Regions from separate parts of the Pantoea trifolii genome, predicted to be linked through region 1. Evidence: predicted binding sites of a transcription regulator. Region 1 holds the regulator's gene; each other region holds the start of a gene.
The links. Region 1 encodes CRP, which controls carbon source genes, mostly activating them, when cyclic AMP is high. Its sites were predicted from a motif close to ATGTGANNNNNNTCACAT; they were not measured.
Positions count from the first base shown of each region.

Region 2: NQH49_RS03870 (CdaR family transcriptional regulator) is a predicted target of CRP. The motif match lies at 8,503-8,520, and genes of this name have one in related genera.
Region 3: yrbN (protein YrbN) is a predicted target of CRP. The motif match lies at 9,577-9,594, and genes of this name have one in related genera.

Region 1 covers NZ_JANIET010000001.1:3,836,867-3,847,446, forward strand. The annotation lists gene NQH49_RS17885 (LysE family translocator) at 1-347, opposite strand, end outside; gene NQH49_RS17890 (hydrolase) at 408-1,424, shown strand; gene NQH49_RS17895 (YheU family protein) at 1,427-1,645, shown strand; gene NQH49_RS17900 (phosphoribulokinase) at 1,707-2,576, shown strand; gene NQH49_RS17905 (OsmC family protein) at 2,628-3,032, opposite strand; gene crp (cAMP-activated global transcriptional regulator CRP) at 3,337-3,969, shown strand; gene NQH49_RS17915 (YccS/YhfK family putative transporter) at 4,028-6,106, shown strand; gene argD (bifunctional acetylornithine/succinyldiaminopimelate transaminase) at 6,103-7,323, opposite strand; gene NQH49_RS17925 (aminodeoxychorismate synthase component II) at 7,411-7,986, opposite strand; gene NQH49_RS17930 (putative adenosine monophosphate-protein transferase Fic) at 8,028-8,621, opposite strand; gene NQH49_RS17935 (YhfG family protein) at 8,611-8,781, opposite strand; gene ppiA (peptidylprolyl isomerase A) at 8,880-9,452, opposite strand; gene tsgA (MFS transporter TsgA) at 9,715-10,580, shown strand, end outside.
Region 2 covers NZ_JANIET010000001.1:868,637-879,216, reverse strand. The annotation lists gene rpsB (30S ribosomal protein S2) at 1-448, opposite strand, end outside; gene map (type I methionyl aminopeptidase) at 767-1,561, shown strand; gene glnD (bifunctional uridylyltransferase/uridylyl-removing protein GlnD) at 1,632-4,286, shown strand; gene dapD (2,3,4,5-tetrahydropyridine-2,6-dicarboxylate N-succinyltransferase) at 4,471-5,295, shown strand; gene NQH49_RS03880 (DUF3461 family protein) at 5,589-5,978, shown strand; gene NQH49_RS03875 (alginate lyase family protein) at 6,020-7,249, opposite strand; gene NQH49_RS03870 (CdaR family transcriptional regulator) at 7,249-8,406, opposite strand; gene degP (serine endoprotease DegP) at 8,590-10,038, opposite strand; gene dgt (dGTPase) at 10,175-10,580, opposite strand, start outside.
Region 3 covers NZ_JANIET010000001.1:597,565-608,144, reverse strand. The annotation lists gene NQH49_RS02700 (type 1 glutamine amidotransferase domain-containing protein) at 90-608, shown strand; gene NQH49_RS02695 (YhbP family protein) at 645-1,070, opposite strand; gene NQH49_RS02690 (GIY-YIG nuclease family protein) at 1,151-1,438, shown strand; gene NQH49_RS02685 (GNAT family N-acetyltransferase) at 1,422-1,928, opposite strand; gene ubiT (ubiquinone anaerobic biosynthesis accessory factor UbiT) at 1,922-2,446, opposite strand; gene ubiU (ubiquinone anaerobic biosynthesis protein UbiU) at 2,650-3,645, shown strand; gene NQH49_RS02670 (U32 family peptidase) at 3,655-4,539, shown strand; gene NQH49_RS02665 (luciferase-like monooxygenase) at 4,657-5,667, shown strand; gene NQH49_RS02660 (AraC family transcriptional regulator) at 5,671-6,588, opposite strand; gene NQH49_RS02655 (SDR family NAD(P)-dependent oxidoreductase) at 6,772-7,518, shown strand; gene NQH49_RS02650 (DEAD/DEAH family ATP-dependent RNA helicase) at 7,587-9,497, opposite strand; gene yrbN (protein YrbN) at 9,514-9,570, opposite strand; gene nlpI (lipoprotein NlpI) at 9,675-10,559, opposite strand.

The sequences.
Region 1 (10,580 bases):
AGCAAGCCGCCTTGCCAGAACGGCATCTGCTTCACCGTCACATCATCGGTTTCCAGCTTTTCATACTCGGCGCTGGCGATTTTCCACGCCAGCCACAGCAGATAAAGGCTACCGGCAATCTTCAGAATCAGATGCAGCGAGGGATAAAGCAGGATGAGACCGCCGATGCCGAATGCCACCATCAGCAACATGACTTGCATACCAATCATGATACCAATGAGCAGCGGAATGGTGCGCAGGAAGCCAAAATTAGCACCCGAGGCGGTAAGTAACATATTATTGGGCCCGGGCGTGATGGCCGCGACCCAAAGAAAACCTAACATTGATAAAAAAAGACTCAGTTCCATGTATATTCGGGTGCTCCTCACCCAGTAAAGCGAACAACCCATCGAAGCTATCAGCGACTTATGCATCAGACAAGCCTTTACCCAAGCTATTTTGATCGCCCCAGCGGCGAGCGCTTTACCCCCCTGCGCGGATTCAGTAACGCGCATTTGCAAACACTGCTGCCGCGTATTCTGCGGCGCCGCGTCACGTTGCGTCCGCACTGGCAGCGTCTTGACCTTCCGGACGGCGATTTTGTCGATTTAGCGTGGAGCGAAGATCCGGCGCAGGCACGTCACAAGCCGCGCATGGTGATGTTTCACGGCCTGGAAGGCAACTTTCGCAGCCCGTATGCGCATGGCCTGATGCAGGCGTGTCAGGCGCGCGGCTGGCTGGCGGTGGTGATGCACTTTCGCGGCTGCAGCGGCGAGCCTAATCGCTTGAAGCGCATCTATCACTCCGGTGAAACCGAAGATGCCACCTACTTCCTTAACTGGCTGCAGCGTGAATGGGGCAGCGTGCCGACCGCTGCAGTCGGCGTTTCGCTGGGCGGCAACATGCTCGCTTGCCTGCTGGGTCAGCAAGGTCACGATGTGCCGATTGATGCCGGCATCGCCATCTCAGCGCCACTGGCACTGGAACCGTGCAGCGGCAAATTGGATGTTGGCTTTTCGCGCTTCTATCAGCACTATTTGCTGACGCGGCTAAAAAAGAACGCTACGCGCAAACTGCACGCCTGGCCCGGCACGCTGCCGGTCGATCTCAGCCAGTTACGCGCTTTCCGCCGCTTACGCGAATTCGATGATGCCATAACGGCACGTGCGCACGGTTTTATTGACGCCAGCGACTATTATCAACAAGCCAGCGCGATGCCGCTGCTCACTGGCGTGCGTAAACCGCTGCTGATCATTCATGCGCAAGATGATCCCTTTATGACTGATGCCGTGATCCCGCAACCTGACCAGCTGTCAGCCTCCATTCAGTATCAGCTGACGCAGCAAGGTGGCCACGTCGGCTTTGTCGGCGGCACCTTGCTTAAACCGAAAATGTGGCTGGAACAGCGCGTGCCCGACTGGCTCTCAACTTATCTGGATGTGTAATAGTGATTATTCCCTGGCAACAACTCGAAGCGGAGACGCTGGAAAATCTGATTGAAACCTTCGTGTTACGCGAAGGCACCGATTACGGCGAGCAGGAACGCAGTTTGCTGCAAAAAGTCGCCGACGTGCGCCGCCAGCTGGAGCGCGGCGACGTGGTGCTGGTGTGGTCGGAACTGCATGAATCGATCAATATTATGCCGAAGGGTGAATTTCGCGGCTGATGCACCCCGCGGCAATTCGTGGTAACAATGCTCATCGCCGGACTTCACAGGGAGCTCTGTTATGTCAGCCAGGCATCCAATTATTGCCGTCACCGGTTCCAGCGGCGCCGGAACCACCACCACCAGCCTCGCCTTCCGTAAGATTTTCCAGCAGCTGAACCTGCATGCGGCGGAACTCGAGGGCGACAGTTTCCATCGCTTCACGCGTCCGGAAATGGACATGGCGATCCGCAAAGCACGCGATCTCGGTCGCCACATCAGCTACTTCGGCCCGGAAGCCAATGATTTCGGTCTACTGGAGCAGACGTTCAAACATTACGGTCAAACCGGCCTCGGCGAATCACGCAAATATCTGCACACCTACGATGAAGCGGTGCCGTGGAATCAGGTACCGGGCACTTTCACGCCGTGGCAGCCGCTACCAGAAAACACCGATGTGCTGTTTTATGAAGGCTTGCACGGCGGCGTGGTCACGCAGCAGCAAAATGTGGCGGAGCATGTCGATCTGCTGGTTGGCGTGGTGCCGATTGTTAACCTTGAGTGGATTCAGAAGCTAGTGCGTGACACCGGCGAGCGCGGCCATTCACGCGAAGCAGTAATGGATTCGGTGGTACGTTCGATGGAGGATTACATTAACTTCATCACGCCGCAGTTCTCGCGCACCCACATTAACTTCCAGCGCGTGCCGACCGTTGATACCTCAAACCCGTTTGCCGCCCGCGAAATTCCCTCGCTCGACGAAAGCTTCGTGGTGATTCATTTCCGTGGCCTGGAAGGCATCGCGTTCCCCTATCTGCTGGCGATGATTCAGGGATCGTTTATTTCCCACATCAATACGCTGGTGGTGCCGGGCGGCAAAATGGGATTGGCGATGGAGCTGATTATGCTGCCGCTGGTACAGCGACTGATTGAAGGGAAGCGGATTGAATAGGTTTGGTGCGGGCGGTGAAAAGGGAGGCATGAATGCCTCCCCTTCGACCGATTACAACTCGACAACCTCATAGCTGTGGGTAATTTCCACGCCTTTACCCAGCATGATCGCCACCGAGCAATATTTTTCCGCCGACAGATCAACCGCGCGCGCAACCGCTTTATCGCTCAATGCTTTGCCGCTGACAATAAAATGCAGGTTGATAGTGGTAAAAATGCGTGGCGCTTCTTCACGGCGTTCTGAGGTGAGTTTCACTTCGCAATCGGCCACATCGCTGCGCCCTTTTTGCAGGATCGAAACCACATCAATGGCGCTACAGCCGCCTGCGGCCATCAGCACCATCTCCATTGGACTTGGCGCTTTGTCACCGGAATTACCGTCCATTAATACCTGATGGCCAGATGAGGATTCTCCGAGAAAGGTAAGACCTTCCACCCATTTCACTCGTGCCTGCATTATTCTCTCTCCTGAAGCGGCGGTTTTGCCGCCAGAGTACGCTTTCACCTGACAAACAGCAATCCAGAGTAATCCCCCTTGTGCTGAAGCGAGACAACACAAGACAGCTCGCAAAAGCTGTGCTACAAACAGTGCTGAAAATATTTTCGTCATCACAGACGAAGGCCGGAAGAATCAAAAGCGTAGCTTAAGAGTCCACCCGGAATAATTTTTCCTTTACTGGAAACGCTCGACGATTAAACCGCCTGACAGGGAAAAATGCCCCCTGTGTTTTGGGCACGATTACAACAGAGGATAATAGCGAATGGTTCTCGGCAAACCGCAAACAGACCCTACACTCGAATGGTTCCTGTCCCATTGCCATATTCACAAATATCCATCCAAAAGCACGCTCATCCATCAGGGTGAGAAAGCGGAAACGCTGTACTACATCGTAAAAGGTTCCGTAGCGGTACTGATTAAAGATGAAGAAGGCAAAGAGATGATTCTCTCCTACCTCAATCAGGGAGATTTCATCGGCGAACTCGGTCTTTTCGAAGAAGGCCAGGAACGTAGTGCCTGGGTACGTGCGAAGTCTGCCTGCGAAGTGGCTGAAATTTCATACAAAAAATTCCGTCAGCTGATTCAGGTAAACCCGGATATTTTAATGCGACTTTCGTCGCAAATGGCGCGTCGTCTGCAAGTCACATCTGAGAAAGTGGGCAACCTTGCCTTCCTCGATGTCACCGGACGTATCGCGCAAACGCTGCTAAATCTGGCCAAACAACCAGATGCGATGACTCACCCAGACGGGATGCAAATCAAAATCACCCGTCAGGAGATTGGTCAGATCGTGGGCTGCTCACGCGAAACCGTGGGTCGTATCCTGAAAATGCTGGAAGATCAGAACCTGATCTCCGCACACGGTAAAACCATCGTCGTTTACGGCACCCGCTAATTTCTTCTCACCCACGGCGTGATGGCAACATCGCGCCGTTTCTATTTGCGATGAGCTGATGTGGCGTCGAATCATCTATCATCCCGAAGTTAACTACGCGCTGCGGCAAACGCTGGTGCTGTGCCTGCCTGTGGCTCTCGGCTGGCTGTTTGGCGATCTGCAAAAAGGTCTGCTGTTCTCATTAGTGCCGGCCTGCTGCAACATGGCGGGTCTGGATACGCCGCACAAACGCTTCTTCAAACGCCTGATTGTGGGGGGTTCGCTGTTTGCCACCGGCAGTTTCCTGATGCAAATCCTCACCGCTTATCAGGTTCCGCTGCCGCTGATTTTGCTGGCGTTGCCGCTGCTGATTGGCGTGACCGGCGAAATCGGCCCGCTGCATGCACGATTGCTGCCCGCGACTTTGATTGCCGCTATTTTCACGCTCAGCCTGGTTGGACGCATGCCGATGTGGGTGCCGCCGCTGCTCTACATTGGCGGCACGCTATGGTACGGCTTATTCAACTGGTTCTGGTTCTGGCTGTGGAAAGAGCAGCCGATGCGCGAGTCGCTCAGCCTGCTGTTCCGCGAGCTGGCGGATTACTGCGATGCCAAATACACCTTACTGACGCAGCTGACCGATCCGGAAAAAGCGCTGCCACCGTTGCTGGCACGTCAGCAAAAGGCGGTCGATCTCATCACCACCTGCTACCAGCAAATGCATATGCTGTCGGCCAGTCGCGATAACAGCCACAAACGCCTGACGCGCGCTTTCCAGGTGGCGCTGGATTTACAGGAACACATCTCGGTGAGTTTGCATCAGCCGGAAGAGGTGCAGAAGCTGGTTGAAGAGAGCCACGCCGAAGCGGTGATTCGCTGGAACGCCAAAATCATCTCGGCGCGACTGCGCGTGCTGGCGGATGCAATTCTCTACCATCAGCTGCCAGACCGTTTTCATATGGAGAAACAGCTCGGCGCGTTGGAGAAAATTGCGCGCCAGCATCCGGATAACCCGGTCGGCAACTTCTGCCTGTATCACTTCAGCCGCATCGCCCGCGTGTTGCGTACGCAGAAGCCGCTCTACACGCGTGACCTGATGGCCGATCGCCAGCGCCGTTTGCCGCTGTTACCCGCGCTGCGCAGTTATCTGTCATTCAAATCCACCGCGTTACGCACCGCGGCACGCTTTGCCGTGATGCTGATGTTTGGCAGCGCGCTGGCGCTGTTCTTCAACATTCCCAAACCTTACTGGATTCTGATGACCATCATGTTCGTCAGCCAGAACGGTTACAGCGCGACGCGCGTGCGCATCCAGCACCGTGCGCTGGGCACTTTTGCCGGATTGCTGATCGCCGCCGCGTCGCTCCAGCTGGCGGTGCCGGAATCGATCACGCTGCTGTTTATGCTAGGGATCACGCTGGCGAGTTATCTGATCACGCGGAAATATTACGGCTGGTCGATGATTGGCTTCACCGTCACGGCGGTGTATTCGCTGCAGCTGCTGTCGCTCAACGGCGCACAGTTTCTGCTGCCGCGCATGATGGATACCTTGATGGGCTGTTTGATTGCCTTCGCCGGGATGATTTGGCTGTGGCCGCAGTGGCAAAGCGGACTGCTGCGCAAGAACGCGCACGATGCGCTGGAAGCCTATCAGGAAGCGCTGCGAATGCTGTTAGGCCCGGAACAGTCGCCGGAGAAACTGGCTTATCAGCGCATGAAGGTTAATCAGGCGCACAACGCGCTGTTCAACTCATTGAACCAGGCATCGAGCGAACCAGGCTTTAATCTGCAATACCTGAAAGATATGCGCATGTGGGTTACGCACAGTCAGTTCATCGTCGAGCATATTAACGCCATGACGATTCTGGCGCGTGAGCACACCATGTTGACGGCCAAGCTGGCGGAACGTTATCTGCAATCCTGTGAAATCGCGCTGCAGCGTTGTCAGCAGCGACTGGCGTATGATGGGCCGGGCAACGACAGCAATATTCTGGAAGCACCGGAGAATCTCAATGAAGGGCCGGTGACGATTGTCGAACAGCATGTGAAGCGGATTTTGCAGCACCTCAACGTGATGCACACCATCTCTTCGCTGGCGTGGAGCCAGCGACCGCATCATGGCCGCTGGCTCAAGGTGTTACGTCCGAAAGCGGATTAAGCGGCCAGCACCTTTTCAATCGCGCTGGCGAAACGCGTCATGCCTTCGGCGATATCGGTAGGTTCAATCACCAGCGACGGCACAAAACGGATCACGTCGGTACCGGCGGTGAGAATCATCAGCCCTTCCGCTGCAGAAGCGTTGAGGATGTCACGCGCTTTGCTGGCGAACTGCGGCTTCAGCGCGGCACCAATCAGCAGCCCTTTGCCACGAATCTCGCTGAAGATAGCGAATTTGCTGTCGATGGCTTGCAGCGCTTCAACGAACTGCTGACGACGTGCTTCAACGCCTTCCAGTACTTCTGGCGTGTTGATGATATCCAGCGCCGTTTCAGCGATGGCACAGGCCAGCGGATTGCCGCCGTAAGTGGTACCGTGAACGCCCGGCGCCATCACCGAGGCGATTTCGTTGGTAGTCAACATCGCGCTCACCGGGAAACCGCCGCCCAGCGCTTTCGCGCTGGTAATAATATCGGGCTTGATACCGTAATGCTCATACGCAAACAGTTTGCCGCTACGTCCCATACCGCTCTGCACTTCATCCAGCACCAGCAGCGCATTGTGTTCATCGCACAGCGCGCGCAGACCTTGCATAAACTCTGGCGTGGCCGGCATTACGCCGCCTTCGCCCTGAATCGGCTCGACCACGATGGCGCAGGTGTGATCATCAATCACCGCTTTTACCGCATTGAGATCGTTGAACGGCACATGCACGATATCCGCCGGTTTTGGACCGAAGCCATCGGAGTATTTCGGCTGGCCGCCAACCGACACGGTGAACAGCGTGCGGCCGTGGAAGGCGTTATGGAAGGCGATAATTTTGCTTTTGAACGGGCTGTGTTTTTTGCAGGCGTAATAACGCGCCAGCTTGAATGCTGCTTCGTTGGCTTCCGCACCGGAGTTACCGAAAAACACCCGATCGGCAAAGGTCGCGGCAATCAATTTACTCGCCAGACGCAGCGCTGGTTCGTTGGTGAACACGTTGCTGGTGTGCCACAAGGTTTCGCCCTGGGTTTTCAGCGTTTCCACCAGCGCCGGATGACAATGGCCCAATGCAGTCACCGCGATGCCGCCAGAGAAATCGATATACTCCTTGCCCTGCTGATCCCACACTCGGCTGCCTTTACCTTTTACCGGCACAAACTGCGCAGGTGCATAAACAGGCAAAATAACGTTATCGAACGTTTCCCGGGTTACCGCTAGTTTTTCCGCTGCCATTGACGACCTCATCGGGTTATTTGTTGAGCTGATGTGAAAATATAATCACAAAATATGCATAAAAAATCACACGAAGGCAAACATAAGTTACGCGTTGAGGAAATTAGCCAGCAGCTGATGCCCTTGCTCACTGAGGATGCTTTCCGGATGGAACTGCACGCCTTCCAGCGGCAAAGTGCGATGGCGGAAACCCATGATCTCATCCGGCTGGCCGTCGCGCAGGGTCCACGCGGTGACTTCAAACTCAGCGGGCAGCGTATCGCGCGCCACAATCAATGAGTGATAGCGCGTCACGGTCAGCGGATTATTCAGATCGCGAAACACACCTTGGTTGGTGTGCTGGATCAGGGAGGTTTTGCCATGCATCACCTGGCGCGCGCGCACCACCTGCGCGCCATAGGCTTGTGCAATCGCCTGATGCCCAAGGCAAACGCCGAGGATCGGCACGTGCCCGGCGAAATGGCGAATCGCCGCGAGCGAGATGCCAGACTGATCCGGCGTACACGGACCCGGCGAAATCACCAGATGCGTCAGCGGCAGCGCTTGCATCTCATCCAGCGTAATGGCGTCGTTACGCACCACGCGCACCTCCGCGCCCAGTTCGCAAAAGTACTGGTAGAGATTCCAGGTGAAGGAGTCGTAGTTATCGATTAGCAGCAGCATAGCGCCCTCAGGCCAGTAAAAGCGGCGCTATTCTACCTATTTTAGTTCGCCGGGCTCACCACTTTCGCAAACTGCGCGGTAAGCGGTGCCAGATCGCCGGCGACGCCCGCCGAGATCGCAGCGCGCCACGCATCGCGTTCGAGCGTTTCCCAGGAAAGCTGATAACCGGCATGCAGTGCCAACTGTTCGAAGAAGATGCGCTGCGCGCGGCCATTGCCGGCGCGGAACGGATGCAGCACGAAGATCTCACAGTAATAATGTGCGATACGCGCCACGAACGCTTCCTGCTCAAGGTCAGCCAGGCCGCGCTCTTCCTCCAGCGCCTGCATCAGCGTATTGCCTTCTTTCTCGATATATTCGCAATGACAATACGGCGTTTCATCGCGCCAGATATCGATGGTGCGCAATTCTCCTGCCCAGCTGTAGAGATCCTGAAACAGCGTGCGATGAATATGGCAAAGACGTGGCAAACCGATGCTGCGCTGGCCAAGTTCTACTGTCGCCAGGCGCGCGGCGCTGAACGCCAGTTCCGCTTTACGCAGTTGGGCTTCATCATGAATATCGAGGCGATTCTTCAACACATTGTCGTTGTGCCACAAATAGGGATCGCGTACTGCTAAGCTGTTATCCACCATATTGCCTCCTCAGCGACTCAAGTCGCTCCTCAGCATGTTCGGCATCGATAAGAGCTTCACTATAGGAATATCCGGCCAGTCGACAGCTGGATTGGTAGCTCGCAGCACGGCGCTGCTGCCACAAAGTGGCTTTCTGTTTCTCAGTGAGTTTGCTAGTCATAGCGCCTCCGGCAAGCAGTGAGCCCTAAGTATAAGCAGCAATTTTTTGCTTTGCCGGAGAGCAAATGGCGCGCCAGTGAAAAACGGCGCGTTTCAGAATTAAGGCAGGACTTTGGCGGAGAGGATAACAATCGGTTTTGACGGCACATTTTGGTACGGACCGACATCTTTAGTCGGGACCTGCGCAATCTTGTCGATCACATCCTGGCCTTTCACAACTTTACCAAACACCGCATAACCGAAATCACGCTGACCGTGATCGAGGAAGGCGTTGTCGGCTACGTTGAGGAAGAACTGGCTGGTGGCGCTATCTTTATCTGCGGTACGCGCCATCGAAATGGTGCCGCGCAGATTACGCAAGCCGTTGTCGGCTTCGTTCTTGATCGGCGCTACCGTTTGCTTCTGCTGCATATCGGTAGTGAAACCGCCGCCCTGAATCATAAAACCAGGGATCACGCGGTGGAAAATGGTGTTGTTGTAAAAACCATTGTTGACGTAATCAACGAAGTTTTTCACCGAAACCGGGGCTTTCTGGTTGTTAAGCTCGAGTTCAATATTGCCCGCAGAGGTGGTGAGCAGCACATGTGGATCCCCTTTTGCGGCAAGCGCGGCAGAAGATACAGAAGAGAGCGCTAACAGGGCAACCGCCGCTGTCAAAGTACGTTTAAGCATGAAAGATTCCTTACCATGGAGAGCTAGCTCAAAAACGAGATTGATTGTAAAGAGCATGTGATCCAAGAGCCAGCGTTTTACCGATATTTACGCGGATGTTGCTATTGTCATACTTTTGCCGCCACGCAATCATTTGCGTGACGAAAATCACACTCTCAATGAAATATTTCCGCCTTGTTACACTCGTTGTTTATTAAGATCACAGCAACACTTACAATTCATGACACTTTTTGCCAATCTCGGCGCTTAACAGGTTCAGAACATGACAAACCGTAATCGCATTGGCCTTACCTGGATTAGCTATTTCTCCTATGCGCTCACTGGCGCACTGGTGATTGTTACCGGTATGGTGCTGGACAATATCGCGCAGTATTTCCAGCGCCCTATTTCAGAAATGAGCAACACCTTCACATTCCTTAATGCGGGCATTTTAGTGTCGGTGTTCCTGAACGCCTGGCTGATGGTGATAGTGCCGTTGAAGCGCCAGCTGATCTTTGGTTTTGTGCTGATGATTCTCGCCGTTGCGGGTCTGATGACCAGCCACGATCTCACCGTTTTCTCGCTGTGCATGTTCATTCTCGGCGTGGTGAGCGGCATCACCATGTCGATCGGTACTTTCCTGATCACTCATCTGTACGATGGCCGTCAGCGTGGCGCACGTCTGCTGTTTACCGATTCGTTCTTCAGCATGGCGGGCACCATCTTCCCGATCATCGCCGGTATTCTGCTGGCGCGCGCGCTGCCGTGGTATTGGGTGTACGCCTGCATCGGTATCATTTATGTCGCCATCTTTGTGCTGACGCTGTTCATTGAGTTCCCGGTACTGAAAAGCGAAGCCGCTAAGCCAGGCGTTGAGAAAGAGAAATGGGGCATCGGCGTGCTGTTCCTGTCGATTGCGGCGCTGTGCTACATCCTCGGCCAGCTCGGCTTTATTTCATGGGTGCCCGAATACGCCACCAAATCGATGGGCATGGATATCGCCGCTGCCGGTCAGCTGGTGGGTAACTTCTGGACCGCGTACATGGTCGGCATGTGGGTGTTCAGCTTCGTGCTGCGCTTCTTCGATCTGCAACGCATCCTGATGGTGCTGGCCGCGCTGGCAACCGGTTTGATGTACTGGTTTGTCAC
Region 2 (10,580 bases), 3.0 Mb from region 1:
CGCCCAGGCTGTTTTCCAGCTTGGCCAGTTCGCGAGTGCGCATCAGCGCTTCTTTCTTGGTCAGTTTGTCGAAAGTACCGTCCTGAGACTGAGACTCAAGATCTTTCAGGCGTTTGATTGACTGACGAACGGTTTTCCAGTTAGTCAGCATGCCACCCAACCAGCGGTGGTTTACGAAGAACTGGTCGCAGCTCAGAGCTGACTCTTTTACCGCTTCGGCAGCAGCGCGCTTAGTACCAACGATCAGAATCTTACCTTTACGGGAAGAGATCTTTTTCAACTCAGCCAGAGCGTCGTTGAACATTGGCACAGTCTGCTCGAGGTTGATGATGTGAACCTTGTTACGTGCGCCGAAGATGAATGGCTTCATTTTCGGGTTCCAGTAACGGGTCTGGTGACCAAAGTGAACACCAGCCTTGAGCATGTCGCGCATTGAAACAGTTGCCATGATTACCTCTAAAGTTTGATTTGGGGTTGGGCCTCCATGTATCCCATACGACCGACCTCTTTCAAGGCACCCCGGCGTATGTGTCGATACATGTGTGTTTTAGTACACATAATGAGTTTTATGCGTTTCCTGCCAGCCAAACGTCGGTGACAGAGAATCGTCGGCGCGCTTTATACCACAATGCGCAGGAATACGCCAATAGTAGTTGAGCGCCGCAGGCGCAGACAATCGCCATTTGGCAGCCCTTTTGCTGGCTGCTAACATGACTGCCACAGAACTCATTATTGTCGAAAATTTCGACGATTGCGGATTAATTTAATGGCTATTTCAATTAAAACCCCTGAAGAAATCGAAAAAATGCGCGTGGCGGGCCGTCTTGCCGCTGAAGTGCTGGAGATGATTGCACCGCACGTGGTGCCTGGCGTCACCACCGGTGAACTGGATCGTCTCTGCCACGAACACATCACGCAGAAGCAGCAGGCGATTTCTGCCTGCCTCGGCTATCACGGCTTCCCGAAATCAGTGTGTATTTCGGTGAATGAAGTGGTATGTCACGGTATTCCGAGCGACGATCGCGTGCTGAAGGATGGCGACGTGGTGAACGTCGATGTCACGGTGATCAAAGATGAGTATCACGGCGATACCTCAAAAATGTTCATCGTCGGTAAAGCGACCATTCAGGGCGAGCGCCTGTGTCGCGTTACCCAGGAAAGTCTCTATATCGCGTTACGTTTGGTGAAACCAGGTATTCGTCTGCGTGAGCTGGGCCGCGCGATTCAGCAGTATGTCGAAGCGCAAGATTTCTCCGTGGTGCGCGAATATTGCGGTCACGGCATCGGCAAAGGCTTCCACGAAGAGCCGCAGGTCCTGCATTACGACGCGGATGACAGCGGCGTGGTGTTGCAAGCGGGCATGACCTTCACCATCGAACCAATGGTCAATGCCGGTGATTACCGCATCCGCACCATGAAGGATGGCTGGACCGTGAAAACCAAAGATCGCAGCTTGTCCGCGCAGTATGAGCATACTATTGTGGTGACAGAAAACGGCTGTGAGATTCTGACGCTGCGTGAAGACGACACCATTCCAGCGGTGCTCGAAAACGTCGCGTAATCATCTCGCTGACAGTACCAGGCCGGCTTATAGCTGGCCTTTTTTATGTGCGTAATGAAGAGGCATGTTGATGAGTGGTAGCGTGACCGAAGCAGTACACAAAGGCCTGACCGATTCCCCCGCCAGCTGGCCCGATGACGCCCTGACGCGCGACAAGATCAAACAGTATCTCGAGCAATTCCAGCAGCATCTGGGTATCGCATTTGATGCGGGCACCGATATCGAATCCCTGATTGATGCGCGCACGCTGTTTATCGACCGCTTATTGCGTCGCCTGTGGCGCTTCTTTGGTTTCGACCAGATGAAGGAGATCGCGCTGGTTGCCGTTGGCGGCTATGGTCGCGGCGAACTGCATCCGCTCTCCGATATTGATGTTCTGATCCTCAGCCGCCAGCCGCTGGATGACGCGGCCGCGCAGCGCACCAGCGAGCTGTTAACGCTGATGTGGGATTTGAAGCTGGAAGTCGGTCACAGCGTACGTACGCTGGAAGAGTGCCTGCTGGAAGGCTTATCCGATCTTACGGTCGCCACCAACCTGATCGAATCGCGCATGCTCACCGGCGATGTAGCGCTGTTTCTCGAACTGCAAAAGAACATCTTCAGCGATGGCTTCTGGCCGTCGTCACGCTTCTTCGCCGCCAAAATTGAAGAGCAGCAGGAGCGCCACCAGCGTTATCACGGCACCAGTTATAACCTCGAACCGGATATCAAAAGCAGCCCCGGCGGCCTGCGCGACATTCACACGCTGCAATGGGTGGCGCGCCGTCACTTTGGCGCCACCACCATGGATGAAATGGTCGGATTCGGCTTTATTACCGAAGCGGAACGCAATGAAATCAATGAGTGTCAGGAATTTTTGTGGCGCATTCGTTTTGCGCTGCACTTAACGCTGACGCGTTATGACAACCGCCTGCTGTTCGATCGCCAGCTGACCGTCGCTCAGCGCCTCAACTATCTGGGCGAAGTCAACGAGCCGGTTGAGCGCATGATGAAGGACTTCTACCGCGTCACGCGCCGCATCGGCGAACTCAATCAGATGCTGCTGCAGCTGTTCGATGAAGCGATTCTGGCGCTGTCGACCACCGAAAAGCCGCGCAACATTGATGACGACTTCCAGATTCGCGGTGACCTGATCGACCTGCGCGATCTCACGCTGTTTGAACGTGAGCCGCAAGCCATCCTGCGGATGTTCTACGTGATGGTGCGTAACGAAAACATCAAAGGCATCTACTCCACCACGCTGCGGCAGCTGCGCTATGCGCGTCGCCATCTTAAACAGCCGCTGTGCCAGATTCCTGAAGCGCGTGAAACCTTTATGGCGATTCTGCGCCATCCGGGTGCGGTAAAGCGCGCGCTGGTGCCGATGCATCGTCACAGCGTGTTGTGGGCGTATACGCCGCTGTGGGGCAACATCGTCGGCCAGATGCAGTTCGATCTGTTCCACGCTTACACGGTGGATGAGCACACCATTCGCGTGCTGCAAAAGCTGGAAAGTTTTGCCGACGAAGCCACGCGCCCGATGCATCCGCTGTGCGTTGAACTCTGGCCGCGCCTGCCGCAACCGGAACTGTTGCTGATGGCCGCGCTGCTGCACGATATCGCCAAAGGCCGCAACGGCGATCACTCGATTCTCGGCGCGCAGGATGCGCTCGACTTCGCCGAATTACATGGCCTCAACTCCCGCGAAACCCAGCTGGTTGCCTGGCTGGTTCGCCATCATTTATTGATGTCAGTCACTGCGCAGCGCCGCGACATTCAGGATCCGACTGTCATTCAGCAGTTCGCCGAAGTGATGCAGAACGAAAACCGTCTGCGCTATCTGGCGTGCCTGACGGTTTCCGATATCTGCGCCACCAATGAAAGCTTGTGGAATAGCTGGAAGCAGAGCCTGTTGCGCGAGCTGTTCTTCGCCACCGAAAAACAGCTGCGCCGCGGCATGGAAAACAGCCCGGATCTGCGCGAACGCGTACGTCATCATCGCTTGCAAGCACTGGCGCTGCTGCGCATGGAAAACCTCGACGAAGAGCGTTTGCACCATATCTGGAGCCGTTGCCGCGCCGACTATTTCCTGCGCCACACGCCGAATCAGCTCGCCTGGCATGCGCGCCATTTGATTCACCACGATCTCAACAAACCGCTGGTGCTGGTCAGCCCGCAGGCCACACGCGGCGGTACCGAGATCTTTATCTGGAGCCCGGATCGTCCGCACCTGTTTGCCGCGGTGGCCGGCGAGTTGGATCGCCGCAATCTCAGCGTGCATGATGCGCAGATCTTTACCAGCCGCGATGGCATGGCAATGGACACCTTTATTGTGCTGGAGCCAGATGGCAGCCCGCTGGCCGCCGATCGCCATCCGCTGATCATTCAGGCGCTGGAACAAGCCATCACGCAAAACGAATGGGTGCCGCCGCGCACGCGCCGTCAGTCCGCGCGCCTCAAGCATTTCAGTGTCGATACCGAAGTCAATTTCCTGCCGACGCACACCGACCGCCGCAGCTATCTGGAATTGGTCGCGCTCGATCAGCCCGGCTTGCTGGCGCGCGTGGGTGAAGTGTTTGCCGATTTGGGCGTGTCGCTGCATGGCGCACGCATCAGTACGATTGGTGAACGGGTGGAAGATCTTTTCATCCTCGCCGATAGTGAGCGGCGTGCGCTTGGGGTGGAAATGCGCAATGTGTTGCAACAGAGGTTGACAGAGGCCCTTAATCCAAACGATAAACTGTGATCTACCCGTCATCATTCAAACCGCAGGGGCGTTGGCTTTCCTCGCTCGACCTGGTCACATACTGATGTATGCTCCCAGGCTCTCGCTGCGTCGCCGCCTTCCTGCAGCTTGAATGATTTAGGGTAGACATATTAATCATGTCCGAATTTACGGACATCCGTTATGACAGAATCAGGAAATAAATATGCAACAGTTACAGAGCGTTATCGAATCTGCCTTTGAGCGCCGCGCCGACATCACGCCATCTGGCGTAGACAGCGCGACCCGCGATGCTATCACCCAGGTTATCGGCCTGCTGGATAGCGGTGAACTGCGCGTGTCTGAAAAGATCAACGGTGAGTGGGTAACGCATCAGTGGCTGAAGAAAGCGGTGCTGTTGTCATTCCGCATCAACGACAACCAGGTCATGGAAGGTTCTGAAACCCGCTTCTACGACAAAGTGCCAATGAAGTTTGCGGGCTGGGATGAAGCACGTTTCAAAAACGCTGGTTTCCGCGTAGTGCCACCGGCTGCTGTGCGTCAGGGCGCATTCATCGCGCGTAACACCGTGCTGATGCCTTCTTACGTCAACATCGGCGCTTACGTTGATGAAGGCACCATGGTTGATACCTGGGCGACCGTAGGTTCTTGCGCGCAGATCGGTAAAAACGTCCACCTGTCAGGCGGCGTGGGCATCGGTGGCGTGCTGGAGCCGCTGCAGGCCAATCCAACCATCATCGAAGATAACTGCTTCATCGGCGCGCGCTCAGAAATCGTTGAAGGCGTGATTGTTGAAGAAGGTTCAGTGATCTCAATGGGCGTTTACATCGGCCAGAGCACCAAAATCTTTGACCGCGAAACCGGCGAAGTGCATTACGGCCGCGTACCGGCGGGTTCGGTAGTGGTTTCAGGCAACCTGCCATCAAAAGACGGTAGCTACAGCCTGTATTGCGCGGTGATCGTGAAGAAAGTTGACGCTAAAACCCTTAGCAAAACAGGCATTAACGAATTGCTGCGCAGCATCGACTAAGCTTTTCCTGCCTGTAAATCTTCCCGACGGGCCTGGCTACAGGCCCGTAATTATTTGTTTACACTCCAGCCTGAATTACCTGTTTCGCGCCGCGAATTAACACGTGCGTTTATTTTTCAAACAGTTCATAATCCGCGCCAAGTTAACTCCGGTCGCGCACTTTTCATCCCGGTTTTTGTGTCTACAGTTGATTAAGTATGCCGTAAGCGTTCCGGTTGCCGCGTTTCTGCTGCATCCCGAATGATGATGATAGTCCTGCGCGCTCACCCACTCTTAGATGGAATATAAACGCTATGTACGACAACCTGAAAAGCTTAGGTATCAGCTCTCCTGAAGACATCGACCGTTACAGCCTGCGTCAGGAAGCTAACAACGATATTCTTAAAATCTACTTCCGCAAAGACAAAGGTGAATTCTTCGCGAAAAGCGTGAAATTCAAATACCCACGTCAGCGCAAAACCGTCGTCGCCGATCACACCAGCCAGGGTTACAAAGAAGTGCAGGAAATCAGCCCGAACCTGCGTTACGTGATCGATGAGCTGGACCAGATTTGCCAGCGCGACCAGGTTGAAGTGGATCTGAAGCGTAAAATTCTGGCGGATCTGCGCCATCTGGAAAGCGTGGTTTCTAACAAGATCGCCGAGATCGAATCAGACCTCGATCAGCTGACCCGCAATAAATAATGGTTCGCATTTGAAAAAAGGCCAGCGAATGCTGGCCTTTTTTATGGCTGCTGATAAGGCAGCGAAAGCAGCCAGGTATCGCGCTGTGCCTGCATCACCGCCCCGCTGTTTTGATCTTTCCAATGCGTCTGCCTGATCCACTGCTGATAACGCGGCTGCTGCAAACTGTTGTCGGCCATTGAAAGCAAGGGAATGATGCGTTGGCTCACCCGATCGCGGTTTTTCCACGGCCAGACTTTACTGGCATCGCTGTACGGCGCCATCATGTCCAGCGCATCCAGCAACGAACCGCTTTGCTGTTGCCTGCTATGCCACAAATCACCCAATCCTGCTTTACCGGCCAAGTGCGCCAATGCCGTCAGCGCCTGCAGATTGAAGTAGCTGTAATGGAAGGAGCGTGTGCGCGCTAACTCTGCTGGCTGGCTGCCATCGGCACGGATTTGCAGCGCAATTTTACTGCGCGCCAATTCCACCATCGCTTTAACCGTCTCACGATCGCCCAGATACCACGCAATTCCCGCCACCTGCGTGCAGTACCAACTGCCATGATTATTCGCCGCCGCCGCTTCTTGCAGCGCTAACGGATTGTGCCGCAGCCAGTGCAGATACTCGCTAAACCATAACTGCATCGCCTGCTGATCGGCTGGCTGCCAACCCGGCGCATTACGCAGCAAAGTTAGCGCATCCACCACGCGCGTGGCAAAGTAGCGTCCATCCAGCACGCCATCATGGCGACCTGCGGATCGGCCCGGAATACCCTGCGCAAAGTTTAGATTCGGATGCATGCGGCTGGTGGGATCGATAAACCAGTGGCGCATCATCGCCAGCGCTTTATCGGCATAACGTTGATCGCCAGAGAAATACCATGCCAGCGTCAGTGCTTGAAAATCAGCGGTAAAGCGCGCCAGCCGCACGCCATCACTTTGATCATTCTTACTGGCGGGATTCACTACACCGTCGCGACGCTGCCACGGCAAGCCGTCGGCGCTGCTGGCATCCGGCCACCAATAGGCGCTCAGGCTTAAATAATCCTGCTTCGAGCCGCTCGGTGGCAGCATTCCTTTGTCAGTGACACTGGGATTGGGGTGCTTCAGCGCGTTATCCGCCTGCTGCTTTAACTGATGCCAGGCATCGAGCGTGGGCGGCGCAGTTTGATGTTGTGCCAACTGCTGCTTAACCCGCTGAAGATCGTTTATAGAGAGGAAAGCCGGATCGCTAGCCACACCTAGCGCGCTATACAGCCACAACAGCGTAATCCACAGGTTCCTCATTAGCTTTGCTCATCCAGTTGGAGCGCCACATACAGCAGCAAACGATCGTCAAAGTTGCCCAAATCGAGCCCGGTAAGCTCGGAAATACGATTGAGGCGATACTCCAGCGTGTTGCGGTGAATAAACAGCGCGCGCGCCGTAGCGCTCGGTTGTACGTTATGACTGAACCACGCCACCAACGTGCGTCGCAGCAAGCCATTGTTATCCATACTTTTCAGCTTCGCCAGCGGGCGCGCCAGTTCGTTGGCCTGCCAGCCGCCGCGTAAACTGTCGAGCAGCACCGGCAGCACCAGATCCTGATAAAAATAGCTGCGCTGTTCCGGCATGCGCTGTTTGCCCACCATCATGGTGGTGCGCGCGGTACGGTACGAACGTGCGATGCTGCCGGGACCGGTAAAGTAGTTGCCGAGCGCGATACGCATCCGCACCTGTCCGCTCTCTTTCATGCGTTGCAGCAGTTGATCCACGCGGCGGCGATGATCGTCCTGATCGTAGCGGCCATGCGCATTCAGTGCCGGTTTCAGCACCACCATTTCGGTGAGTGAAACAATCGCAATCAGGTTGTCACGCTCCGGCGTGGTCAGCAGCGTTTGCAACTGCTGCAGCTCGGACATGGCACTATCAACGCCAAGCTGGCCGCTGTCCACTTCCACCACCGCTACCACGCGCGGTTGATTGAGATCGATGCCGAGCCGCTGCGCCCATTCGCTCAGCGCTGGCGATAAAGTTTCACTGCGCACCAGATTCAGCACCAGCTCTTCACGCAAGCGGCTGTCCTGCGCCAGCATATGCAGCAAACGCGCCTGCTCCAGCATCATTTCAGCGGTCATACACACCAGCTCGCCATAGTGACGCAGCGTTGCTGGCTGGCCGGTCAAACCGATCACGCCGACGATGTCGCCATCAATACGCAGCGGCAAATTGATGCCGGGACGTACGCCGTGCAGATGTTTTGCCACCGCTTCGTCGATGTCCACCACGCGGCCTTGTGACAGCACCAGCAGCGCGCCTTCGTGCAATTCGCCAATGCGTTCACGATCGCCACTGCCGATGATGCGACCACGCGCATCCATCACGTTGACATTGCTATCAATAATTTGCATGGTACGGGCAACAATATCCTGAGCCAGTCGCGCATCGAGATGATAGGTGGCCATCAAACACTCCGGAGATAAGGACGAACAGACAGAATACGCATCCGTTACGGCGCTGACATTGTGCAACTGCACATAGCCGTGGGGATTATGCGGGATTTGCGGTAAGCGTCACATTCAGTACCGGACATTTGCACAGACACAAAAAAGGCGAGCCGAGGCTCGCCTGTTTCAACAACCTGAAACTTACTGCATCAGCAGATAAAGGCTGCTGTCACCGCGCTGTACGTTCAGTGCCAGCACCGAAGGTTTAGTATCAAGCACTTTACGCAGCTCGCCAAGGTTAGCCACGGCTTGCTGGTTCACGCCCAGAATCACGTCACCTTTCTTCAGACCGATACGCGCCGCTGCGCTGCCCGGCTTCACGCTATCGACACGCACGCCTTTCTGGCCATTTGTATCGATATTGCTGAGATCGGCACCTTCAATGCCGGTGTAAATAGTGGCGGACTGCACTTTATCCTGCGAGCTCTGTTGCAGTTCAACCGTGACATTCACCGGTTTACCTTCGCGCAGCAGACCCAGCTGCAGCTTGGTGCCGACCGGCAGCGAGCCGACTTCCGCACGCAGCGCCGCGAAGCTGGTTAGCGCTTTACCGTTCATTGAAACCACCACGTCGCCGGCTTTCACGCCGGCTTTCGCCGCAGCGGAGTTCGGCAGCACCTGGCTAACAAAGGCGCCGCGCTGCGCATCGACTTTCATCGCTTTCGCCAGCTCGGAGTTCAGCTCGGTGCCCATAATGCCCAGCTCGCCGCGTTTCACCTGGCCGTATTCAACCATCTGCGCGGTCAGGTTTTTCACCATTGAACTTGGGATCGCAAAGCCGATACCGATGTTACCGCCGTCCGGTGCCAGAATCGCGGTGTTAATCCCGATCAGCTCACCGTTAAGGTTAACCAGCGCGCCGCCGGAGTTACCCCGGTTGATCGCCGCATCGGTCTGGATGAAGTTTTCATAGTTTTCAACGTTTAGACCGCTACGGCCCAGCGCTGAAACAATCCCCGAGGTCACGGTTTCGCCGAGGCCATACGGGTTACCGATCGCCACGGTGTAATCACCGACGCGCAGGTTGTCAGAATCGGCAATTTTGATTGCGGTGAGGTTTTTCGCATCCTGCAGCTGAATCAGCGCGATATCTGACTGCGGATCTTTACCGATCACTTTGGCGTCGTAACGACGGCCATCGCTGAGCTGAACCTGAATTTTGGTAGCGTTATCCACCACGTGGTTGTTGGTCACCACATAGCCTTTATCCGCGTTAATCACCACGCCGGAACCGAGCGCACGGAACTGCTGTTTCTGCGCGTTAGCACCGCCATCCCCGCCGCCGCCGCCGCCGCCCGCGCCATTTTGGCACATTGGCGAACTCTGGAACGGTGAACCGTCCTGACAGAACGGAGAATTATCACCAAAGAACTGCTGGAACTGCTGTGGCATGCGCGGTGTTTTAACCGTCGTCGTGCCTTCCACGCTGATACTCACCACGGACGGCATCACTTTTTCCAGCATCGGTGCCAGGCTTGGCAACTGCTGGCTGGAAGAAGAAGCGGTCTCTGCGGCAAATACACTCACAGGGCTCAACGCCGTCGCGCCGAAACTCAGCGCCAACGCCAGCATAATTGTGTTTTTTTTCATTTATCTGTGTCTCTCTAAGAATTACGGCCAGACCATTGCTGTGGTCGTGATGGTGAGATTAAGTTTTTAGCGCGAAGTTCCTAATAAAGTTTTAGGCAAAGGTAAAAAATTGTTCTTCGTCTTTACAATTCTGCGCTTATTCAACCGCCATTAATCGACGATATTCATCCCAGGCATAATTGTCCGTCATCCCGCTAATGTAGTCCTGAATTAAACGCGCACGATAATAACGTTCCCACAACAGGCGTTGATATTTATGCTCAACAATTAATGAACGCATGTGTTGCTGATAGGCTTTGCGATGTTTACCGGAAAGCTTATGAAACAGCCGAGTTTCAATCGGATGCTTTGCCAGAAAATCCTCGTTCATCAAGGTGGTAAATTGCTCGTAATCCAGCAGCAGCAATGACTGATATATTTCGAGCAGACCTTTAATCACCCGATAACCCTGCAATTCCAGTTGTTCAACTTCCGGATGATTAAATACCTGCTGACGCGCCACCGTTTTGAACAGTTTCAGCAAGCGTCCTTCTTCGCCATCA
Region 3 (10,580 bases), 3.2 Mb from region 1:
CTGGCTTGCGTTTTGCGACATGGCTACCAGGCTTGTTGGGTTAGAAGTGCAACGAACATAAGGTTCGTGATCAACAAGGAGGAAAAAAGATGAGCAAGAAAATAGCGGTACTGATTACCGATGAATTTGAAGACTCAGAGTTTACCTCACCGGCGGAGGCTTACACTCAGGCAGGCCACGAAGTGGTTACCATCGAGTTTAAGGCCGGAAACATCGTCAAAGGTAAACAGGGTAAAGCTGAAGTCAACATCGACAAGTCTATTGATGATGTGAATGCAGCCGAGTTCGATGCGCTGCTGCTGCCCGGCGGACACTCTCCCGATGCTCTGCGCGGTGACGATCGCTTCATCAACTTCACTAAAGAGTTTGTCGCCAGCGGCAAGCCGGTGTTTGCCATTTGCCACGGCCCACAGTTGCTGATCAGCGCGAATGGCGTGCGCGACCGCAAAATGACCAGCGTAAAAGCCATCGCTATCGATCTGCGTAATGCGGGTGCGGATTTTTACGATAAAGAAGTGGTGGTTGATGACAAGTTAGTCACCAGCCGCACGCCTGAAGACCTGCCCGCGTTTAATCGCGAATCGCTGCGGATTTTGAACGCGGCCTGATCTTTTCCCGCATTGAGGTCGCCATAAATGGCGACCCTACGGCCGGCTCCAGACAATCTTCTTGCCAAAGCCCAGCGCATTGTCGGTCATCTTCACTTCGTCGAGCATGATTTCCCACAGCGGCGCAGTGACTTTCTTCGCCACCGGGAATCGCTTCTGATAGGCGTGACGCGCCAGCGTTTCCCGCTCTCCGCTTAACAGCTGAATCACGCCGCGGTACTGCACGCCTTTGATCAACAACACGCTTTTCGGCTGGCCATTTACCGTGCCCGCCACGTGAGGATTTGCCTGGATTAATGCGCCATGGCGCGTATCCGGCTCGGTCATCAGCCAGAACGCCATGTTTGCGGCATCAAACACATAGAAGCAGTTGGCGCACCACAGATCGTCGCCGTGGCTGGCAGATAACGACAGCACATGCTGTTTTTTTAAATAGCGAATCAGATGAGCATGGTCGGACAAAATCGAACTCCGTGCGGCGAATAGCGATGTGGCTTGAAGCGCGCTACACTGCCTGCCAGCTAATTTTCGAGATGAGTATGATGGAACAAGGCTGGCAGCTCTATCTGCTACAAACCGCCGCGGGCATGCTGTATACCGGCATCACCACCGATGTTAATCGTCGCCTGCAACAGCATCAGCTGGGACGCGGCGCGCGTTCGCTGCGTGGCAAAGGCCCCTTAACGCTAGTGTTTCATTGCGATGCCGGCGATCGCGCTGCGGCGTCACGTCTGGAATATCAGGTGAAGCAGCTGAGCCGCGCGCAAAAGCTGCTGCTGGTTGCACAGCAGCCGCCCTGCTTAGTGGCCTGGTTTAGTCGAAACGATTAAACGGCTCGGCGAATTCGATCAGCCCTTCTGCACCGACAAACGCATCGTCTGCCAGTTTGTACACCTGGAAGGCCGCTTCGCTGCCTAGCCAACGACAGTGCAAACCATGACGTGCTGCCGGTTCAAAGCCGAGTGGATTGTAAAACTCAGGATCGCCCAGCACCACCACGGCGCTGTAGCTGAACTCATTAAGTGAATCCAATCCTTCATACACTAGCTGTTTAGCAAGGCCCTGTTTGCGCACCGATTCATCCACGGCGAGCGGTGCCAACGCTACCCAGTTGCGGTCTTCTCCCTGCAGGGTCACCGGACTGAAAGCGGCATAACCCAGCACCTGACCTTCATCATCCGTGGCAACTACACCGAGAGTCAGCAAGCCATCTTCGCGCAGTTGCTGTATCAGTTCCGCTTCGGCAGCGGTAGCAAAACTGCGCTTTAACAGGCTATCGATGCCTGCTGCATCAATGCCAATTTCAGTACGAATCAACATGAGATCCCCGCGCGCGCCTCAGCGGCCTTCGCGTCCTGTTTCATTCCTGCCTCAATAAAAGCAGCGAGCTGCTGCAATCCCGTGCGTAATGGCGTGGGCATGGCATCCAGTTCAATGGCATCCATTAGGTTTTTCACCTCTAGTCCCAGCTCCGTGTCACCTTCAATCACTAGACGGCGTTGAAAGAACAACATATCGGGATCCGCTTTGCGTGCTGCCACCAGCAACAGATCGTTGGCTTCACCGCGAAACCAGACATCAGCCTCGGTGTCGCGCGAAACGGTCAGGCGCCCTGCTTGCAGGGTGGTGATCCAGCGCAGATTCACATCGGCAACCTCGATCCCCAGATAACGCCCTTCCAGAAAGTCTAACTCACCTTCAGACAAAGCATGACGAAATTGCCAGTTTAGGAGTTGTTGCAGAATAGCTTTTTTTAGCGGGAAAGGGGTAATAGAAACGGGTAAAGCAAGGAATTCTGGGCCTTTTTCCACAATCAGACCGCGTAAGCGCGCAAACATCATCGACATTCCCTTCAGAAAATTTCATCTATTTTGCCACATCTGACCGGCGTCGCCTCCACTGAGATCAAGGAAATCACCGCCTGGCTGGACGAAAAAGCTTCACTCCCGATCATCAATGCCGCTTTCACTGCCTTAAATCAACATTGCTGTCCGGTCAGTTATTTACACTCTTCGGCTTCAGAATCCGGGGAGGAAAATGTATGGAACTGCTGTGTCCGGCGGGGAATTTGCCTGCGCTGAAATCGGCGGTGGAGCATGGTGCTGACGCGGTGTATGTCGGCCTGAAAGACGATACCAATGCCCGCCACTTTGCTGGCCTCAATTTTACCGATAAGAAACTGGCTGAAGCCGCGCGCTATCTGCATCAGCATCGCCGCAAACTGCATGTGGCCATTAACACCTTTGCCCATCCTGATGGGATGAATCGCTGGCAAAGTGCGATTGATGTTGCCGCTCAGAACGGCGCAGATGCGCTGATTCTGGCGGATATTGCCACGCTGGAGTACGCGGCAAAACGCTATCCGCAGGTTGAGCGTCATCTTTCGGTACAAGCCTCCGCCACCAATCTGCAGGCCATTCATTTTTATCATCGTCACTTTCAACTTAGCCGCGTTGTGCTGCCGCGCGTGCTATCAATGCATCAGGTCAAACAGCTGGCGCGTGAGACGCCGGTGCCGCTGGAAGTGTTCGCCTTCGGTAGCCTGTGCATTATGGCCGAAGGCCGCTGCTATCTCTCATCCTGGCTGACCGGCGAGTCGCCTAACAGCGCAGGTGCCTGCTCGCCAGCGAAATTTGTCCGCTGGCAACAGACGCCAAAGGGCATGGAATCACGCCTGAATGAAGTGCTGATTGACCGCTACGCGCCCGACGAGAACGCTGGCTATCCCACGCTGTGTAAAGGGCGTTATGAAGTGGATAACCAGCTCTATCACGTGCTGGAAGAACCCACCAGCCTGAACACCTTGTCGCTGCTGCCTGAACTGCTGCGCGCCAACATTGCCTCGGTGAAAATTGAAGGCCGTCAGCGCAGCCCGGCGTATGTGGCGCAGGTGGCAAAAGTGTGGCGTCAGGCCATCGATCGCTGCATGGCATCGCCTGAACAGTATGTCGTGCAGGAACCCTGGATGCAGGCGCTGGGCGAGTTATCAGAAGGCAGCCAAACAACACTCGGTGCTTATCACCGCGACTGGCAATAAGGAGATCGCATGAAATACGCCATCGGGCCGGTGCTGTGGTACTGGCCAACTGCAACACTGGAAACGTTTTATCACCGCGCCGCCGAGAGCAGCGCCGAGATTATCTATCTCGGCGAAGCGGTGTGCAGCAAGAGACGCGCGACATCGTTCAATCAATGGATGGAGATTGCGCGCATGCTGGCGCTGCAAGGCAAGCAAGTGGTGCTGAGCACGCTGGCACTGCTGCAGTCGCCCTCGGAAGTGAAGGAGCTGCGACGCTATGTCGAGAACGGTGAGTTCCTGCTGGAAGCCAATGACATCGGCACCGTGAACATGGCGGCAGAACGCAAATTGCCGTTTGTCGCCGGTCCAACCCTCAACGTGTATAACGCGCAGACGCTGCAACTGTTGCTCAAAGAAGGCATGACGCGCTGGTGCATTCCGGTGGAGATGTCTCGCGACTGGCTGATTCAACTGCTGCAACAGTGCGATGTGGCGGGCGTGCGCGAGCAATTTGAGGTGGAAGTGCTCGGTTATGGCCACCTGCCGCTGGCGTTGTCAGCGCGCTGCTTCACCGCACGCGCCGAGAATCGCGGCAAAGATGATTGCCAAACCTGCTGCATCAATTATCCCACTGGCCGCCGCGTGCTTTCACAGGAAGGCCAGCAGGTGTTTGTCCTCAATGGCATTCAGACCATGAGCGGCTATTGCTACAACCTCGGCAATGATTTGAGCGGCATGCATAATTGGATCGACATTGTGCGTCTGTCGCCACAGGGCGAAAGCACGCTCGCCGAAGTGGATCGCTTCCGCGCCAACGAAGCCGGTCAGGCCCCGCTGATGATGGCGCGCGGCAGCGACTGCAACGGATATTGGCGTCGCCTGGCCGGGATGGCGCTTGAAGGCGAGCGGTAAAGGCACATTCCGGCTATATTCCTGCGGTTATTAGCAGTTTTAATATGGGTAACGATGAGTAATACTCACAAGCGCAGGTCTGACTAAACACCTGCGCCATCCCTATTTGGAGTGCCCATGTCTGAGAAAAAAACTGTTCGCCTGTCCGTGTTGGATCTGGCGCCTATTCCACAAGGTTCCGCTGCACGCGATGCGTTCCATAATTCGCTGGCACTGGCTCGTCAATCTGAAGCGCTGGGTTTCCACCGCTACTGGCTGGCTGAACACCATAATATGACGGGGATTGCCAGCGCCGCGACCTCAGTACTGATCGGCTATTTAGCCGCCAATACCGAAACGCTGCGCCTTGGCTCAGGCGGCATCATGCTACCCAACCACGCGCCGCTGGTGATCGCCGAACAGTTTGGTACCCTCGAATCACTCTATCCTGGCCGTATCGATTTGGGACTGGGCCGCGCGCCCGGTTCGGACCAACGCACCATGCTGGCGTTGCGTCGTCATCTTTCCAGCGCCCAGGCAGATAACTTCCCGGAAGATGTTTCTGAACTGATTCGCTGGTTTGACGCCGAAGAGGGTGAACATCCGCCAGTACAACCGGTTCCAGGTTTAGGATTGAAAATTCCAGTGTGGCTGCTCGGTTCCAGCCTGTATAGCGCGCAATTGGCCGCTCAGCTTGGTTTGCCGTTTGCGTTTGCCTCGCATTTCGCGCCCGATTTGCTGTTCCAGGCGCTGCATATTTATCGTGAGAAATTCAAACCTTCGGCGCGTCTGGCGAAGCCGTATGCGATGGTGTGCGTCAATGTGGTGGCGGCCGATAGCGAGCGTGATGCGCGCTTCCTGTTCACCTCGATGCAGCAGCAGTTTATTAATCTGCGTCGCGGCAAGCCGGGTCCGCTGCCCGCGCCGGTGGAGAACATGGATAATCTATGGTCACCGTCCGAGCAATATGGCGTGCAGCAGGCGCTGAGCATGTCGATTGTCGGCGATAGCGATAAAGTGCGCAGCGGCCTCGCCGCGCTAATGCGTGAAACCCAGGCGGATGAAATTATGGTCAACGGCCAGATTTACGATTCGCAGGCGCGTCTGCGTTCGTTCGCATTGGCGATGGAAGCCGCGCGCACGCTGTAAACCTCATTGCGGTGGGTTTATCCACTCTGCACCCACCGCAATTGTTCGCGCGTCACGCGCCGGTGACTGGCCGTGAAAGCGGCTATATTCGCGACTGAACTGCGAAGCACTTTGATAACCCACCCGATAACCCGCCGTTCCGGCATCCAGCTTCTCAATCAGCATCAAACGCCGCGCCTCGTTGAGCCGCAGCTGCTTTTGATACTGCATCGGCGTCATCGCCGTTACCGCTTTAAAGTGATGATGCAGCGATGAAATACTCATCCCCACGCTGCTCGCCAGATGATCCATTTTCAATGGATGATGAAAGTTTTCCCGTAGCCAGCGTGCGGCACGCGCCACTTTGTTGCCCGGCCGCTCCGTCAACGCCATGTTGAGAATGCGCGGTCCTTCTGGCCCGGTCAGCAGACGATAGAAAATCTCCTGCTCAATTAACGGTGCCAGCGCGGCAATGTCCTGCGGGTGATCCAGCAACTCCACCAAACGCATCACTGCATCCACCAACGGCGGCGCAACTTTATGCACGGCGATACCGCGCTCGCTAACCGACGTAGTCGCGAGGTGATGGTGCGGAAAGTGTTCCAGATAACGCATCAGACGCGTTTCATTAATGGTGATGCCTACGCCAAGATTTGGCTTCTCTGGCGTCGCCATGACCACGCAGGATTGCACCGGCATATCGAGCGTCACCAGCAGCAAATCGCCCGGCCCGTAATGCATCACTTCATCGCCCATGCGCAGCGCTTTTTGCCCCTGCGCGATCAGAGCAAAGCTGGCCCAGGTCGCCACATGCGCCAAACTGGTGGGCTGAGAACTGCGGCCGAAAGAGAGAAAATCGATCGGGCAATAGTGACGACCATCCTGCGGCGCATGGCGGGCAATAATTGCCACCAACTGCTGCCATTGTTCCTGATGAATCATGCGTTCTGCGCTCCGCGATAAGAAATCACTGAGTGGATATTCTCGCTTGTCGCTGGCGTTGCGCCTAGTCCTTGAGCAGCAGATTTGCAGGATCGTGCAAGAAGCTTGCAGGATTGCGCTACCACCCGATTGTATGGACAGCGCATGCTTTATCTTCCCCGAAATCTCAGGTGGAGAGACACGATGAAAACACTTGAAGGCAAAATTGCGCTGGTGACGGGCGCTTCGAAAGGCATTGGTGCCGCCATCGCCATGACTTTCGCGGCGGCCGGTGCTCGGGTGGTGGTGAATTATCTTCAGGACGAAGTGGGTGCGGCGGATGTAGTGACCGACATTCAGGCGCTGGGTAGCGACGCCATCGCCGTCCAGGCTGATATCTCACGCGAGGCCGATGTGCAGCGCCTGTTCGCTAGCAGCATTGAGCAGTTTGGCACACCCGATATTGTGGTGAATAACGCCGGCATTTTTCACCACGGTGACTTTGCTGACCTTAGCATCAACGAAATGCAGCAGCAGCTGAATGTGAATCTGCTGGGCACCTTGCTGGTGTGTCAGCAGGCGGCAAAACATTTCCCCGCGCGTGGCGGTTCCATCATCAACCTAAGCGCCTTAAATAGCCAACGCAGCACGCCCGGTTCGGTGCTGTGGGCGGCAACCAAAGGCGCGATCGATACCTTGACGCAGGGCCTCGCACGGGAGCTAGGCCCACGCAATATTCGCGTCAATGCGTTAGCACCCGGCATTATTTTGACTGAAGGTTTGCTGGCGGCGAAGAAGATGCATCCGGAGTTGAAAGCACAGCTAATTGCCGCAACGCCACTAGGGCGCTTTGGCTTGCCGGAAGATGTGGCGCAAGTCGCGCTATTTTTAGCGTCGGAAGAGGCGGCATATGTTAGCGGTGAACGCGTGCTGATTGCCGGCGGCGTGTAAAATTTACTTTCCACAGGCATAAAAAAAGGGACGCATCAGCGTCCCTTTTTACTTTTAGCGTTTAACGCTTATGCGTCACGACGACGTGGTGCAGCTGCGCCTTCTGGACGCGGGCCACGACCACCTTCACGGCTGAAGCGTCCGCCTTCGCGGCCACCTTCACGACGTTCGGAGAAGCGACGTGGAGCGCCTTCGCCACGTGGAGCACCATCACCGCGCGGTGCGCCATTGCCACGACGTTCGCCGCCAGCAGATGGACGACGTTCGCTACGCTCGTGCACCGGTGCATCACCCATCAACTGCATATTCATCGGCTTGTTCAGAATACGCGTACGCGTGAAGTGCTGCAGTACTTCGCCCGGCATGCCTTTCGGCAGCTCGATAGTTGAGTGAGTACCGAACAGCTTGATGTTACCGATGTAACGGCTGCTGATATCGCCTTCGTTAGCGATCGCGCCAACGATGTGACGAACTTCAACACCATCATCACGGCCTACTTCAATGCGGTACAGCTGCATTTCGCCAACGTCACGACGTTCACGACGTGGACGATCGCCATCGCGGCTGTCACGGCTTTCGCGTGGACCACGAGAATCACGTGAATCGCGACGCTCACCACGGTCAGGACGATCGCTGAACTCACGACGCGCTGGACGCGGTGCTTCTGGTGGCAGAATCAGTGGACGTTCGCCCTGAGCCATTTTCAGCAGTGCTGCGGCCAGAGTTTCGATATCCAGATCTTCGCCCGGCTGCATTTTGCTCAGCAGTGCGCGGTACTGGTCCAGATCGCTGCTTTCCAGCTGCTGCTGTACTTTAGCCGCGAACTTAGCCAGACGACGCTCACCCAGCAGTTCTGCGTTCGGCAGTTCAACTTCTGGAATGGTCAGCTTCATGGTTCGTTCGATGTTGCGCAGCAGACGACGCTCGCGGTTCTCAACGAACAGCAGCGCGCGACCAGCACGACCTGCACGGCCGGTACGACCGATACGGTGAACGTAAGACTCAGCATCCATTGGGATATCAAAGTTTACTACCAGGCTGATGCGCTCAACGTCCAGACCACGTGCTGCAACGTCAGTCGCGATCAGGATGTCGAGACGACCATCTTTCAAACGCTCCAACGTCTGCTCACGCAGTGCCTGGTTCATGTCACCATTCAGTGCTGCGCTGTTATAACCGCTGCGCTCCAGCGCTTCGGCCACTTCCAGCGTGGCATTTTTGGTACGCACGAAGATGATGGCTGCATCGAAATCTTCTGCTTCCAGGAAGCGAACCAGCGCATCAGTTTTACGGCCGTAAGCGGTCCAGTAAGACTGAGAAATGTCTGGGCGCGTAGTCATGCTTGACTGGATGCGAACTTCCTGTGGATCTTTCATGAAGCGCTTGGTAATACGACGAATCGCTTCTGGCATGGTTGCTGAGAACAGCGCGGTCTGATGACCGTCTGGAATCTGCGCCATGATGGTTTCAACGTCTTCGATGAAGCCCATACGCAGCATTTCATCAGCTTCGTCCAGCACCAGACCGCGCAGGTTAGACAGATCTAACGTGCCACGCTTCAGGTGATCCAGCAGACGACCAGGCGTACCCACAACAACTTGTGGTCCCTGACGCAGTGCGCGCAGCTGTACGTCATAACGTTGGCCGCCGTACAGGGCTACAACGTTGATACCACGCATGTGTTTAGAGAATTCTGTGACGGCTTCAGCAACCTGCACCGCCAATTCGCGGGTAGGTGCCAGCACCAAAATTTGCGGTGCTTTAACAGTAGGATCAATGTTGTTTAGCAGCGGCAGTGAGAAAGCCGCAGTTTTACCACTACCGGTCTGCGCCATACCCAACACGTCACGGCCAGCCAGCAGGTGAGGAATACACTCAGCCTGGATTGGAGAAGGCTTAACATAGCCCATACCGTTCAGTGATTCGAGGATGTCGGCGTTCAGGCCAAGGTCAGCAAAAGTGGTTTGAATATCAGTCATGTAGTACACGTGCCTCTTAGATTGCGGCGGCCAGTCTACATAACTCGTCGTGAAAACTTTCAGTCATTTTCATCAAAAAGTGTGAACCGGCTCAAATTAGAAGTTTTGACGAACAGAAAAGCCCTCATCTCTGAAGATGATGACTTTACAGGTATTCAGGCAATAAAAGTTCGTCAGCTATTGCTGGTCAGATTCTGATAAATCGTCTTGTGTCTGGCCGAGTTGCGCCAGTTCCAACAATGCGTATCGGTGCTCAACAAAGTTGTTTACGTTGTTGGCCACCGCCAGTTTGAACAACGCTTTCGCGTCGTCCTTCTCCCCCAGACTTAGGTAGTACTTACCTAAATAGAAGTTGGTTTCACTGAGATGTTCAGCGAGCGAGGTGTTATCCGTTGCGTCCGCCTTGAGACGTTCCATCAGCGTTTTTTCACTGATGTCGCCAAGGTAGAACTCGACAATATTCCATCCCCATTGATCGCGAACCGCTTTGTCATGACGCTGTCTCAGCGTAACTTTTGCCTTGTCGGCATCCATATCGCTTTCAACGAGATAGAGCCAAAGGCTGCGGAATGGATCGTTAGGATCGTCTTGATAAAACGCCAGCAGATCATCTTGCGCTAACTTGTATCGACCGCCGTAATAGAGGGCGATACCACGGTTTAAATGCGCATAGTTGTAAGTTGGATCAAGCTCAAGTACAGAATCAAACGCTTCATAGGCAGCATCAAAGTTGCCTGCCTGCGTTAAGTATATACCGAGATAATTAAATACCTCAGGCATATCTGGTCTTATAGACAGCGCTTGCGAAAAATCGTTCCGCGCTAGTGCCCTCAGACCCAAACTATCATACAACACTCCGCGCTCATATAATAGCTGTGCGCGTTCATCATCGGTCAGGGCACGACTGGCAAGAATTTGTTCCATGCGCGCCAGGATCACCTCTTGCTGCAGTGTGGGCTGCAAAGGTACTGCCAGAACTTCGTTCTTACGCCAATTGGAGTTGCTGCATCCTGCCAGCGTGATAGCTGTCGCAACAAAACACCAGCGCAAAAAAGGCTTCATTTCCCACTCCCGAATACAAAC